One region of the Brevibacillus parabrevis genome, then DNA from elsewhere that is predicted to be linked to it. Evidence: a T-box and tRNA genes for the amino acid it is inferred to sense, from the RefSeq annotation. Region 1 holds a T-box; the other holds one or more tRNA genes.
The links. A T-box is a leader RNA that pairs with one kind of tRNA and senses whether it is charged. The one in region 1 lies ahead of serS (serine--tRNA ligase), so its partner is inferred to be a tRNA-Ser.

Region 1 (6,859 bases):
GCGGTATTAAATACTCCGGCGATTTGCCAAAAGCGATCGGTGCTGGCGCTTCTGCGATCATGATCGGCAGTCTGTTTGCCGGAACGGAAGAAAGTCCAGGCGAATTTGAGATTTTCCAAGGCCGCCGTTTCAAGGTATACCGCGGCATGGGCTCGATTGGCGCTATGAAAGCAGGAAGTAAAGACCGTTACTTCCAGGAGAACGAACAAAAGCTTGTTCCAGAAGGAATCGAGGGCCGCGTTCCTTACAAAGGGCCGTTGGCAGATGTGACCTACCAACTGATTGGCGGTTTGCGTGCAGGGATGGGTTACTGCGGAGCGAAGACGATCGAGGACTTGATCCAGAACTCCCAGTTTGTCCGGATCACGGGAGCCGGCTTGCGTGAAAGCCATCCACATGACGTGCAAATTACCAAGGAGTCGCCGAACTACTCGATTTCTTAGTTTATAAGAAAATCCCCCCTTCTAGAAAGAAAGGGGGGTTATTTAATTTGTAGGCAAAAATTTAAAAACTGGTCGCAGTTAACGTACAGCTATCTTCTATAAATAGCGATTTCTCCGTCAGAGGCAATATTTCCTACTATCTTGAGGCGATAGTTCCCTGGGACGACAGATACTGGGTCGGTATAATCAGTATTGCCTTTTGGCGCAGTTAATCTTCCTAATTTAATTGTTTTCTCTACTTTTCCATTCTCGCTTAATTTTTCGATGTTAAACTGTTACATCGCAGTTACTATTTGAAGCATCTAATCCAGCGTTAGCCTTTCCAAAGAGATGGAATGTGTCACGGCCAATATATGTACCTCCCTGTGTTACGCTGAAAGACCTCCAGTCAAGTTCAATGCTCATGGTACTAATATCCTTTTTAGTTTGCTGTTCCACTAGGGAATCGGTGTTCCTTTTTTCGACTGCGGCATGAGCAGAAACTGGATTCATAACAACCAAACCAAGAGCGAGTGAAGCAAAAGTGTATAAAACCTTATTCACGAGATAAGCCTCCTTAAATATTGAATATATTGCCATTTATACCATAATATAATTTAATTTCAATTATATTTTATATATCCAATCAATTACCTACTAATGAGTCTATTTGGACTTCAATGAGATCGTAATGGTATGTTAAACTTACACTTGGTGCTCAATTACCGTATGAATTTATGACAGAATTGGAGAGTGAGAAGAAACTATGAAGCGAACAACATGGAAAAAGCGACTGACAGGTCTGATCCTTTCTCTCGCAGTGTTTGCAACCGCAATGGGAGGAGCGGCGACGAAGGCCGATGCAGCACCTGCAGCCGATCTACAACTGGCAGCGAAATCTGCCATTCTATTAGAGGCATCAACAGGAAAAATATTGTACAGTATGAATCCAGATGCCTCACTGCCACCTGCCAGCATGAGTAAGATGATGGCGGAATACCTGGTGCAAGAAGCAATCAAGGAGAAGAAAATCAGCTGGGATGAGAAGGTGCCCGTAAGTGAGTATGCCTTCTATGTGGCAAGAATCTCCGATACGTCTGGCGTATACCTAAATCTAGGTGAGTCCTTCACAGTCAGAGAGCTGTACAATGCGATGGCTGTCGTTTCTGCTAATGACGCAACTGTACTGCTTGCTGAAAAGATTGCGGGCAGTGAAGCAAACTTCGTGCAGATGATGAACAAGAAGGCTGCAGAGTTTGGTATGAAAAACACGTCTTTCGTAACATCTAGCGGTTTGCCAGCCAACGAGTTGGGACCATATTCCGTTAAGACAGATCAAGTGGAAAACCTGATGTCTGCTCGCGATTCGGCCATCCTCGCTAGAAACCTGATTCGTGATTTCCCAGAAGCTTTGGAAGTATCCAAGATCCCACGGTTTACGTTCCGTCCCGGTTCTAAAAATGAGCTGAAAATGGCGAATAACAACTGGATGCTGCCTGATCTCCCGAATTACTATCAAGGTGTAGACGGATTAAAGACTGGTTATACCCAAGCAGCAGGCAATTGTTTTACTGGTACGGCCGTTCGTGATAACATGCGCTTGATTTCTGTTGTCATGGGAACAGACAGCAAAACAAAGCGCTTCGTAGAAACCAAAAAGCTTTACGACTACGGTTTCAGCAATTTCAAATTAACCAAGCAGTTGGACAAGAATGCTTCTGTAAAAGGCTTTGAAACTGCACCTGTAAAGAACGGGGTAGAACTGACAGTACCAGCAGTAACAGGCAGCGAAGTAAACGTACTGACCAAAATTGGCGGGGAAGCAAAATTCACCCCAACAGTTACCTTCCAAGACTTGAACGCGCCAATCAAGCAAGGCCAAGTAATCGGTAAGCTCGTACTGAAAGAAGAAGGGGCAAAAGACACCGATTACCTCCAGCCGGAAGACGCGGCAAAAGCAGGCGTGGATGTAGTGGCAAGCCAAGAGGTGGAAGAGGCGAGCTGGATTCGTTTGTTCTTCCGCAGCATCATTCAATTTTTCAGCAACTTGTTCAGTAGTGGAACAGGAAATTAAATAATAGTTGTTTTCCCCCTCATCTATCGTTTACAATGACGGTAACAAGGAACCATAACAGAGCATAACAGTTACGGTTCTGACTTCATGATGTAGGGGGAATTTTCATATGGTACAAGTAGGAACGTCCCGCGTAAAAAAAGGTATGGCTGAGATGCAAAAAGGCGGCGTTATCATGGACGTCGTAAATGCTGAGCAAGCAAAGATTGCTGAAGCTGCTGGCGCCGTAGCTGTTATGGCGCTGGAACGCGTACCTTCTGATATCCGTGCTGCTGGCGGAGTAGCCCGTATGGCTGATCTGGGCATTGTGGAGGAAGTTCTGAACGCTGTTTCTATCCCTGTTATGGCAAAAGCTCGTATCGGACATTTTGTCGAAGCCCGCGTATTGGAGTCAATGGGTGTAGATTACCTGGATGAAAGTGAAGTTTTGACCCCAGCGGACGATTTGTACCACATCAACAAAAAAGACTTCACTGTGCCGTTCGTATGTGGTGCGCGTGATCTGGGCGAAGCGCTTCGCCGCATCGGAGAAGGAGCTTCCATGATCCGCACAAAAGGTGAGCCAGGGACCGGGAACATCGTAGAGGCAGTTCGCCATATGCGCACGATGATGGCTCAAATCCGCAAAGTGCAGGCGATGTCTTACGATGAGCTGATGGCAGAAGCGAAAAATTTGGGTGCTCCATACGAACTGCTCGAACAAGTACACCAAACAGGCAAACTGCCTGTCGTGAACTTCGCGGCTGGTGGCGTAGCTACCCCGGCAGATGCGGCACTGATGATGCAATTGGGCTCTGACGGCGTATTCGTCGGCTCGGGTATTTTCAAATCGGAAAATCCGGAAAAATTCGCGCGGGCAATTGTCGAGGCAACTACCCACTACACAGATTACGAGCTGATCGCACGCGTATCAAAAGGCTTGGGCAGTGCGATGACGGGAATCGAAATTTCCAAAATTCGCGAAGCTGATCGCATGCAAGAGCGCGGCTGGTAAGGTGAGTCAAATGAAAATCGGTGTACTCGCGCTGCAAGGGGCTGTGGCAGAACACTTGCGCATGCTGGAGGAAGCAGGGGCGACAGCCGTTCCTGTCAAAAAAGCAGAGGAACTCGCAGACCTCGACGGATTGGTTCTCCCAGGCGGAGAGAGCACGACGATCAGCAAGCTGATGCATAAGTACGGATTCATGGATGCGCTTCGTGAGTTCGGAAGCGCTGGAAAGCCAATCTTCGGCACTTGCGCGGGAGCGATTCTCTTGGCCAAGCAGATTCAGGGGCAGGATGAATGCCATCTGGGGCTGATGGATATCAAGGTGGAGCGGAACGCGTTTGGTCGGCAAAAAGAAAGCTTCGAGGTCACAATGCCCGTAGCTGGTGTCGGTGCAGATTACCCGGCAGTGTTTATCCGCGCTCCTTACATCGTAGAAGTCGGAGAAAATGCTGAGGTGCTTGCCAAGTACGATGAAAAGATCGTCGTTGCCCGAAACGGTCACTACCTGGCGGCTGCTTTTCACCCGGAATTGACCGAAGATGCACGGCTGCACAAATATTTCCTCGAAATGGTCAAAGAGTACAGAAGCTAAAGCCAATCAATAAACATCCTCGAAAGAAGATCGGCATGAACAAGATGCCGGTCTTTTTTTGTATGAAGATCATCGCGGAGTAGCCTTTACATACGTATAGAACCTGTAGTACAGTTAACAATAGAAGTATGCATGAATGAGAATGCGATGATGAGAACAAGTACCTCATGAAGAATCTGGTGCAGAGAGTCGGTGGTGGGTGCAAACCGATCCGGTCTGTGGGGGAATCCATCTCGGAGTGGCAAAGGAATGAACTTTGTCCGGAACCGTCCCGTTACGACGGATTGAGTGGATACATGTGCAGTCTTGGCGTGTATCAACGAGGGTGGCAACGCGGGTATACAACACTCGTCCCTTATGGGGACGGGTGTTTTTTGCATTTTATTATCGATTCGGAGGGATTCGAACATGTTGGACGTAAAAGTATTGCGTCAGGATTTGGAAGAAGTAAAACGCCGTTTGGCGCATCGCAACGAAGATATTTCCGCTCTGGATCAGTTTGCAGAAGTGGACGAAAAACGCCGTCAAGTTATTCAGGAAGCGGAAGCTCTGAAAAATAAACGCAACACGGTATCTGAGCAAGTAGCCGTCATGAAACGGAACAAAGAGAACGCCGACCATTTGATCGCGGAAATGAAAGAAGTAAATGAGCGCATCAAAGCGTTGGATGAGGAACTGCGTGGGCTGGATGAACAGCAAGAACTGATTTTGCTGAGCCTGCCTAACCTGCCACATGAAAGCACACCAATTGGTACTTCGGAAGATGACAACGTGGTGGCTTGGACGTGGGGCGAGCCTCGCAACTTTGGTTTTGAGGCGAAACCACACTGGGAAGTAGCCAGCCAGGCTGGTATTCTCGATTTTGAAACGGCAGCGAAGGTAACCGGAAGCCGCTTTGTCTTTTACAAAGGACTGGGAGCGCGTCTGGAGCGGGCGTTGATGAACTTCATGATGGATCTCCATTCCAATGAACACGGATATGAAGAAGTCATCCCGCCATTCATCGTGAACCGCGCGAGCATGACCGGAACCGGACAATTGCCTAAGTTTGAAGAAGATGCTTTTAAACTGGAAGGTCCTGATTACTTCCTGATTCCTACCGCAGAGGTGCCAGTGACGAACATGCACCGCGACGAAATCATGGATGGAGCAGACTTGCCTAAATACTATACGGCGTTCAGTGCTTGTTTCCGTTCGGAAGCAGGTTCGGCAGGGCGCGACACGCGTGGTCTGATTCGTCAGCACCAATTCAACAAAGTCGAGCTGGTGAAGTTCGTCAAACCGGAAGATTCCTACGATGAGCTGGATAAACTGGTGAAAAATGCGGAGAAGGTGTTGCAGCTGCTTGGACTGCCATACCGCGTGCTGAGCATGTGTACCGGAGATCTCGGATTTACTGCGGCGAAGAAATTCGACTTGGAAGTTTGGATTCCAAGCTACAATACGTACCGGGAAATCTCGTCGTGCTCGAACTTCGAGGACTTCCAGGCTCGCCGTGCCAATATCCGTTTCCGCCGCGATACAAAATCGAAGCCGGAATTTGTGCACACTTTGAACGGATCGGGTCTTGCGATCGGCCGTACAGTAGCAGCCATTTTGGAGAACTACCAGGAACAAGACGGTTCCATCACCATTCCGGAAGTTTTGCGTCCGTATATGGGTGGAGTAGAAAAAATCTCCCCGAAATAAGCGAGCAAAGAAACGCATAAAAGCATATGGAAAAGCAAAGCAGCCTTCTGATTCTGACGGGTCAGGGGCTGCTTTGTTTTTGCCAAAAAGAGCTGTAAATCAAGGACAAGGGCATGTTTTGATAAAATGTGTTCTAATACAGTGTGATTTTTTTGAAAATTGTGTTGCGCTGTATTAGTGTCTGTTATATAATAAAAACAAATTTAAAGAATATTGTTTTAATACAGATATGGAGGGAAAGAAAATGGACTGCTATCGGTGTGAAGGAAACGGCGAACAAAATTGCCCAAGATGTGGAGGCGTTGGTCACGATGACAACGGAGCGGCTTGCCATCATTGTTTGGGAGATGGGCATGTGAGTTGCAGTCATTGCAGCGGCAGCGGATATCAGGATTAGATCATTTTTTTTGCACCTACTGTACTATAATAACTTTTCGAAAACGAATCTGTACCATAATAATTCGGACGTTATCAAGGATGGTGACCAGTTTTGACTACGATTCCAACTAATCCATATCCGCTGGAGATTCAGATCACTGGCGAGATGCATTCCGGCTATCAGGACATCCTCACGCCAGAGGCGGTTCAATTTGTGATCAAGCTGGAACAAAAGTTTGGCGACAGACGGCAGCAACTGCTTGCCGATCGCAAGGAACGTCAGCTGAAAATTGATGCGGGACAACTGCCTGACTTTTTGCCGGAAACAGCCGAGATTCGCAACGGAGATTGGACGATTGCTCCACTGCCGCATGATCTTTTGGATCGAAGAGTGGAGATCACCGGGCCATCTGGCGACCGCAAAATGGTGATCAATGCGCTGAACTCAGGCGCTCGCATGTTCATGGCCGATTTTGAAGATGCCAATTCGCCTACATGGGAAAACTCGATCCAGGGACAGATCAACATGAAGGACGCGGTTCGCCGCAACATATCATACACCAGCCCGGAAGGAAAACAGTACACCCTGAATGAGAAGACGGCTGTATTGATCGTACGGCCGCGTGGCTGGCACCTCGATGAAAAACACATACTCCTTGACCAACAGCCGATTTCCGGCAGCCTGCTCGACTTTGGTCTTTATTTTTACCACAACG
Region 2 (6,859 bases), 2.1 Mb from region 1:
GACTGTGTCTCATGTGAAATAGGATACAGGCAAAAAAACCCGCCCGACAGCCGAAACATCCGGTGATCGAGCGGGTTTTTTGTTTGGAGGGTGGGTCAGCCCCTGCCCTTGCATCGGGACGGGCTTTTGTTTGTAGCACCAGACCAGCTCATGCATCGAGTTAGGCTTTTGTTCACAGGGGCGAACCAGCCCTTGCATCGAGTTAGGCTTTTGTCCACAGGGGCGGACTAGCCCTTGCATCGAGCTAGGCTTTTGTTCGCAGGGGGGACTAGCCCTTGCATCGAGCTAGGCTTTTGTTCACAGGGGCGGACTAGCCCTTGCATCGAGCTAGGCTTTTGTTCGCAGCGGCGAACCAGCCATGTATCGAGCCGGGCTTTTGTCCGCAGTGGCGAACCAGCCCCTACTGCCCCCAAACGACTTACGAAGTCGGCAGCGTGTCGTAGCGCAGACGCAGTTCACGCTTTAATATTTTCCCGCTCGGGTTGCGCGGGAGCGTGTCCGTGATAAAGACATACTTCGGTGCCTTGAACGAGGCGAGGCGCTCTTTGCAAAAGGCGAGCATTTCTTCTTCCGACACAGTCTCGCCTGCCTTTGGCACCACGACTGCCGCCACAGCCTCGATCCAATACGGATGGGGAATGCCGATTACAGCTACTTCCGATACTTTCGGGTGCTGGTAGATCAGCTCCTCGACTTCCCTGCTCGCTACGTTTTCCCCGCCTGATTTGATCATGTCCTTTTTCCGGTCGACGACAGTAATATAGCCTTCTTCATCCATAATCCCCAAGTCGCCGCTGTGGAACCAGCCGCCGAGAAAAGCTGCCTGCGTCTTTTCTTCGTCGCGGAAATAACCGATCATCGCATGGCTCGTTCGATGAACAATCTCGCCAACGCAGCCCCTGGGCACCTCGACGCCATCGTCATCGACAATTTTTGTCTCTACATTGAGCGCAGGTTTGCCAGCCGATCCGGCTTTGCGAATCTGGTCCTTCGGCTGCAATACCGTCGCCAGCGGAGCTACCTCGGTCTGTCCGTAGAAGTTGTAAAATTGCGCATTGGGCAGACGTGTTCCCAGCTCCTTCAACACTTCTACAGGCATGATCGCCGCGCCGTAGTAACATTTTTGCAGCGAAGACAAGTTCCGCGACGAAAACTCGGGAGAGCGGAGCAAGGCAATCCAAACAGTCGGCGGGCAAAAAAGCTGTGTCGCCTGGTGGCTCTCTACGACCTGAAGCATCAAGCCTGGCGTCGCTTGCTCCAAAATAATGCCGGTGCCACCCAGATATACATACGGCCCGAGGAAGCAGTGCAGCTGCGCGCTATGGAACAAAGGAAGCGCGTGCACAGCTACATCATCGTGCGACATATTTCCTTCTATAATCGTGCTGACGTATTCCGAAAGAATGCTGCTGTGCGTCAGCATGACTCCTTTTGGCCTCGATTCCGTGCCGCTCGTGTACAAAATGTGGGCGACATCCTCGTCGGCCAGCTCCAGCTCCGGCTCTTCCGTACTGGCGCCCTCAATCAGCGGGCGAAACGGCACCCACTCTCCTTCCTGCACCGCTGGCCTGGAGATCAGCGACAAAAGCTTGGGCGATAAGTTTGCCGATTCGAGCGCTTCCTTGGCGACCGTGAGAAATTCCGGAGCCACAAAGCAGGCGCTCACCTCTGCATGTCCGAAAATAAAAGCCACATCGTTTGTATGCAGCATGAAGTTGATCGGCACCATAATCAGCCCCGCTTTGGCCAGCGCAAAGTTGAGGATGACAAAGTCCATGGAGTTTCTGGACAGAACCGCCACTCGCTCCCCTTTTTGCAATCCTTTGGCGAGGAAGGTGTGCGCAGCCTGATTGACAAGTTGATCCAACTTCGTGTATGTAAGTACCTCTTCCTCAAATTGCAAGGCAATCTTCTCGGGGTAGCGCAGCCTGCTTCGTCGCAAAATATCGCCAAGCGTATTTCTTCTTACTCGTTGGGCTTCCATCATCACAAACCCTCCCTCACCGTATTCCCCCTTATTATATCTCAATTTTCTGTGTTATGTTTATTTTCTGACTTTTAATAGCAAAAAAAGACGGCAGCTCCCTCTGCATTATTGAAGCTGCCGCAGGCCCCAAGAAACATTCGAGTCCTTGTGTACAGCATATCTTAAAACGGGCCGCTCTTCGATATTGGTTCTTCTGGATTTTGAGGAAAAAAACGGTGTGTGCTGGAATGGGCAGCTTCGGCGTCGGAGCACACGCTTGCATTTTGCTGATATAAAAAAGACCTCTTTAAACGAAAGAGATCTTCGTGTCCTATTCGGGTAATGAAAACATGGTGGCGGAGGGAGCAGGATTCGAACCCGCGTGAGCTTGCACTCTAACGGTTTTCAAGACCGCCCCGTTATGACCACTTCGGTATCCCTCCGCATCAATAGCTGGTTTAACTATAGCACAGCTGCAAGACCGCTTGCAAGCGTCGGCAGAAGCGAACCTACCGCTTTACCGCTTGACGACGACGAGCTTCAACTCGCTCAGTTCCTCGACGGCGCACGCGACACCTTCCCGTCCCAGCCCGCTCTCCTTCACGCCGCCAAACGGCATGTGATCCACCCGGAACGTCGGGATGTCATTGATGATAACCCCGCCCACTCTAAGCTCGTCCGCCGCTTCCAACGCCAGTGACAAATTGTTCGTGTAAACCCCCGCCTGCAAGCCGTACCGCGAATCATTGACCAGCCTGATCGCCTGCTGGACCGACTGTACCGGATTGATCATGACGACAGGCCCGAATACTTCCTCGCGGGCAATCTTTGCCTCCCGCGGCACATGCGTCAGGACGGTCGGCAAAAGCATCCGCCCCATCAGTTCGCCGCCGCAGGCGAGCTTCGCCCCTTGGTCGAGCGCTTCCCCGATCCAGGCAAGCACGCGCTCTGTCTGCTTCGGATGGACCATGGCGGAAAAGTCTGCTTCTTCTTCCAGCGAATCTCCCCCGCGCAACGCCACCGTCTGTTCCACAAAGCGGCGGACAAATTCGTCGTAGATGTCCGTCACGACATAAATTCGTTGCACAGACACACACACTTGACCGGAATAAGCAAAAGCCCCGAACAAGCAGCGCAGAACGACCTCGTCCAGCGGCGTATCGCGGTCGACGATGACCGCAGAATTGGCGCCTAGCTCCAAAATCACTTTTTTCAAGCCCGCCCGATTGCGCACCTCGACTCCCACTTCAGGGCTTCCGGAAAAGGTCACGGCGCGAACTCGCGGGTCGGTAACCAGCTTGTGGCCCACGACCTCTGCGCTGCCTGTGACGACGTTTAACGCTCCTGCCGGGAGTCCAGCCTGCTCTGCCAGCTCAGCGAGAAAAAGCGCACTGATCGGGGTCTGCGAAGCTGGCTTCAATACGACTGTATTGCCAGCAGCGAGCGCAGGCCCGACCTTGTGCGCTATGGAATTGAACGGAAAAGGAAACGGCGTGATCGCGCCCACGACTCCCAAAGGCTCGCGCACCGTGTAAGCGAGACGGCCTTCGCCACCGATAGCAGCGTCCAGCGGAATCGTTTCCCCGTGCAGCCGCTTGGCTTCTTCCGCTGCAAACCTGTACGTCTGCACCGTGCGGATGATTTCGCCGCGCGCTGTCCGAATCGGTTTTCCCGCTTCCAGCGCGACGATCCGGGCAGCTTCCTCCATTCGCTCATCCAACAGGATGGCGATTTTCTCCAGAATGGCTGCACGCTGGTAAGCTGGCATGCGGCGCATGGGGGTTGTAGCTTCTTCGGCCGCTGCAATCGCCCGCTCTACTGCCACAGCATCCGCCTGGGGAATGTGTGCGATCACCTGACCTGTACAAGGCGAATACAACGGGGCATGGTCTGCCATAGGTATCCACTTTCCCCCGATAAAACACGCTCTTCTCATCGCCGTCTCCTCCGTCCCTGACACGATTGGATCTCTCAAAGCCTCTCCCAATCATTCTCCAGAGCAGACGGCGCTTCCTTGTCCTGCGCTCAAACTTTTTCCTTTTTTTCACAATTACCGTCTCAAGTAGCTTAAAAGCGCCCTAGAAAAAGACGCTGCGGCTTCCTTACTGCGCTGGCCCTTCGGCTACCCCGCACCAGTCGAGCAGAGTCAAAGCAAAAATTTCCGCGCAGCGGAAGACGTCATCCAAAACGATGTACTCGTCCCGATAGTGCGCTACTTGTGTAACGCCAGGTCCCACGACGATAGCAGGCGTATCGGCCAAAGCCGTCAACAAGCCGCCGTCTGTTCCCCACGGAGATGCTTCCACAATGGCACGCTCGCCCGTCACGGCCGCAAACTTGTCCTGCAAAATGTCCATGAGCGGATGATCCTGTGCGACATCCCCCGGCACCCAGCGCGCGCCGTACCATTCCAGCTCGACTGGCTGCTCCGCAAACCACGGATCGACTTCTGCCAGACGCTGCAAAGCCGCTTCCATTTCTGCCTTGGCATCCTCCATCTGCTCGCCGGGAGCGACTCCCATCCTGCCTTCCAGCTTGACGAGATCCGCGACAGACGACGGCCATTTTCCGCCTTCGATGACCCCGATGTTGATCGGTATCGGAATCGGCAGCTTGGCGTACAGCGGATCATCGAGACGGTCGTTGCGCTCTTTTTCCAGACGGCCAATCGCTTGCACGACGAGCATGCTTTTCTCGATGGCACTGACTCCTTCGTAGCGGGTGCCGCCATGGGCAGAGCGTCCCTTGACCGTCAGACGGAACCACATCGAGCCTTGCTGTTTCGGAAAAATTTTCATGTTGGTCGGCTCAGGGATCAGCGCAGCATCTGCCTTGTAGCCGCGCAGGATGGTGGCAAGCGTTCCGGCTCCGCCGCTTTCTTCCTCCACCACGCTTTGGAAAATGACGTCTCCCTTCAGGCTGACACCGAGCTTTTGCAGGACGGAAATAGCCAAGAGCGACGACAGGTTTCCGCCCTTCATGTCGGTTGCGCCCCTGCCGTACAGTTTGCCGTCCTCCACTTTTCCGCTGAACGGATCATCGCTCCACTGGGCGTAATCGCCAGCGGGAACGACATCGACGTGCCCGTTCAAAATGAGCGAGCGGCCATTCCCCGCGCCTTTCCAGACGCCGACGACGTTCGGACTGCCTTCAAACGTTTGCCGGGGGGAGACGAAGTACGGATGCGAAACCAGCTCTTCCCCTTCCATGACCCACAAGTCGACACTCAGGCCCATCTCCGCCAAATGATCGGCGATGCTTTTCTGAATCGCTTCCTCTGCTCCTTGCACGCTCGGGCTTTGCACCCACTCTTGCAGCAGCTTGACAGAAGCTTCCCGATCCTTTTCCAACTGCTCTCGTATCAGCGCTTGCCAGTTAGCCATGTTCTTCCTCCGTTTCTTGGGTTCGTCCTTTGCCTTTTGTCTTTTGCTTATTGCCTAGCGGAATACGCCTACTTCGCCCTCTATCTTCAGTTCCGCTTCGGTGGCGCCGATGACATCCGCCACACTGTACGGATACATGACCTCGCGCAAATACAAGCCATCTGGCGTAACTTCCATGACAGCCATGTCCGTGATGATCCAGTCTGCCGCCTGAGTGGCAGTGAGCGGAAGCGAGCATTCTCGGACGATTTTGGAACGGCCATTTTTATCGAGATGCGTAGTCACGACCATCACTTTCTTCGCTTTTTGAGCCAGCTCCATCGCCCCGCCCATACCCGGCACGCGCTTGCCCGGCACAATCCAGTTGGCAATATCGCCGTTTTGGCTGACCTCCAGCACTCCGAGGATGGTCATATCCAACAAGCCCCGGCGGATGATCGCAAATGCCGTTGCGCTGTCGAAAAAGGACGCCCCTGTCGCCAAGGTGACGGGAAAGCCGCCTGCATTGCACAGCATCGCGTTTTCTTCCCCTTTTGCCGGACTTGGCCCGGTTCCGAGGATGCCGTTCTCGGCGTGGAACATCACCCGTTTGTCCGCGGGAATGAAATCGGCCACCAGCGTAGGGATGCCGATTCCCAAGTTGATAATCATTCCGTCCTCGACTTCCAGGGCCGCCCTGCGTGCGATTCGCTCACGGTAGCTCTCGGTCTCTTTTACTTCTCCCACGCCCATTGCCAGTTCACCCCTTCACTTTGCACGATGTAATTGACGAACACGCCCGGCGTCACGATTTCTTCCGGGTTCAGCTCGCCAACCTCGACGATCTCGTCCGCTTCGACAATGGTGATGTCTCCTGCCATCGCCACAAGCGGATTGAAGTTGCGCGCGCTCGTATCGTAAACCAGATTGCCGAAGCGATCCGCTTTTTTGGCATGGACGATCGCCACTTCCGCTGTCAAAGGCGTCTCCAGCAAAAATTCCTTGCCATCGAGCACGACCTTTTGCTTGCCTTTTTCTGCAATCGTGCCGATGCCAACGTCGGACAAAATGCCTCCCAAACCGACGCCGCCTGCCCGTACACGCTCCGCGAGAATGCCTTGAGGGCAAAACTCGACCTCAAGCTCTCCGGCCGTCATTTGCGCCCCTGCGTTCGGATTGGAGCCGATGTGGGACGCGATGACTTTTTTGACCCGCTTTTCCGTCACGAGCTTGCCGATCCCGATGTGTGGAAACGCGGTATCGTTGCTGATCAGCGTCAAATCGCGCACACCCAAATCCAAAATGCCCTGGATCAGTGTGGGCGGATTGCCCACACCTCCAAAGCCTCCTGCCAGAAGCGTCATCCCGTCGCGGAAATGGGACAGCGCCTCCTGCATGGTCACTACTTTATCAAAACGGTTCGTCATCGATAGCCCCTCCACTCTAGTTGATCAGCGCCTTGTCTTTCAGCTCCTGCGATACGCTGACAATCGCCTCTTTCAGGAGGCCGATCAGTTCGTCGATCTCTGCT

Region 2: it encodes a tRNA-Ser, which carries the amino acid that the T-box ahead of serS (serine--tRNA ligase) is inferred to sense. The anticodon was not compared.

What each region holds. Positions count from the first base shown of each region.
Region 1 is NZ_CP064090.1:847,232-854,090, reverse strand. Features, by position in the region: gene guaB (IMP dehydrogenase) at 1-443, shown strand, start outside; gene IRJ17_RS04255 (hypothetical protein) at 711-986, opposite strand; gene IRJ17_RS04250 (D-alanyl-D-alanine carboxypeptidase family protein) at 1,189-2,496, shown strand; gene pdxS (pyridoxal 5'-phosphate synthase lyase subunit PdxS) at 2,606-3,490, shown strand; gene pdxT (pyridoxal 5'-phosphate synthase glutaminase subunit PdxT) at 3,501-4,076, shown strand; T-box leader at 4,215-4,435, shown strand; gene serS (serine--tRNA ligase) at 4,485-5,765, shown strand; gene aceB (malate synthase A) at 6,256-6,859, shown strand, end outside.
Region 2 is NZ_CP064090.1:4,829,623-4,836,481, forward strand. Features, by position in the region: gene IRJ17_RS22160 (exo-beta-N-acetylmuramidase NamZ domain-containing protein) at 1-22, shown strand, start outside; gene IRJ17_RS22165 (acyl-CoA synthetase) at 419-1,987, opposite strand; tRNA gene IRJ17_RS22170 (tRNA-Ser) at 2,321-2,409, opposite strand; gene IRJ17_RS22175 (aldehyde dehydrogenase family protein) at 2,484-3,902, opposite strand; gene IRJ17_RS22180 (peptidase) at 4,069-5,349, opposite strand; gene IRJ17_RS22185 (3-oxoacid CoA-transferase subunit B) at 5,404-6,081, opposite strand; gene IRJ17_RS22190 (3-oxoacid CoA-transferase subunit A) at 6,063-6,755, opposite strand; gene IRJ17_RS22195 (aspartate aminotransferase family protein) at 6,772-6,859, opposite strand, start outside.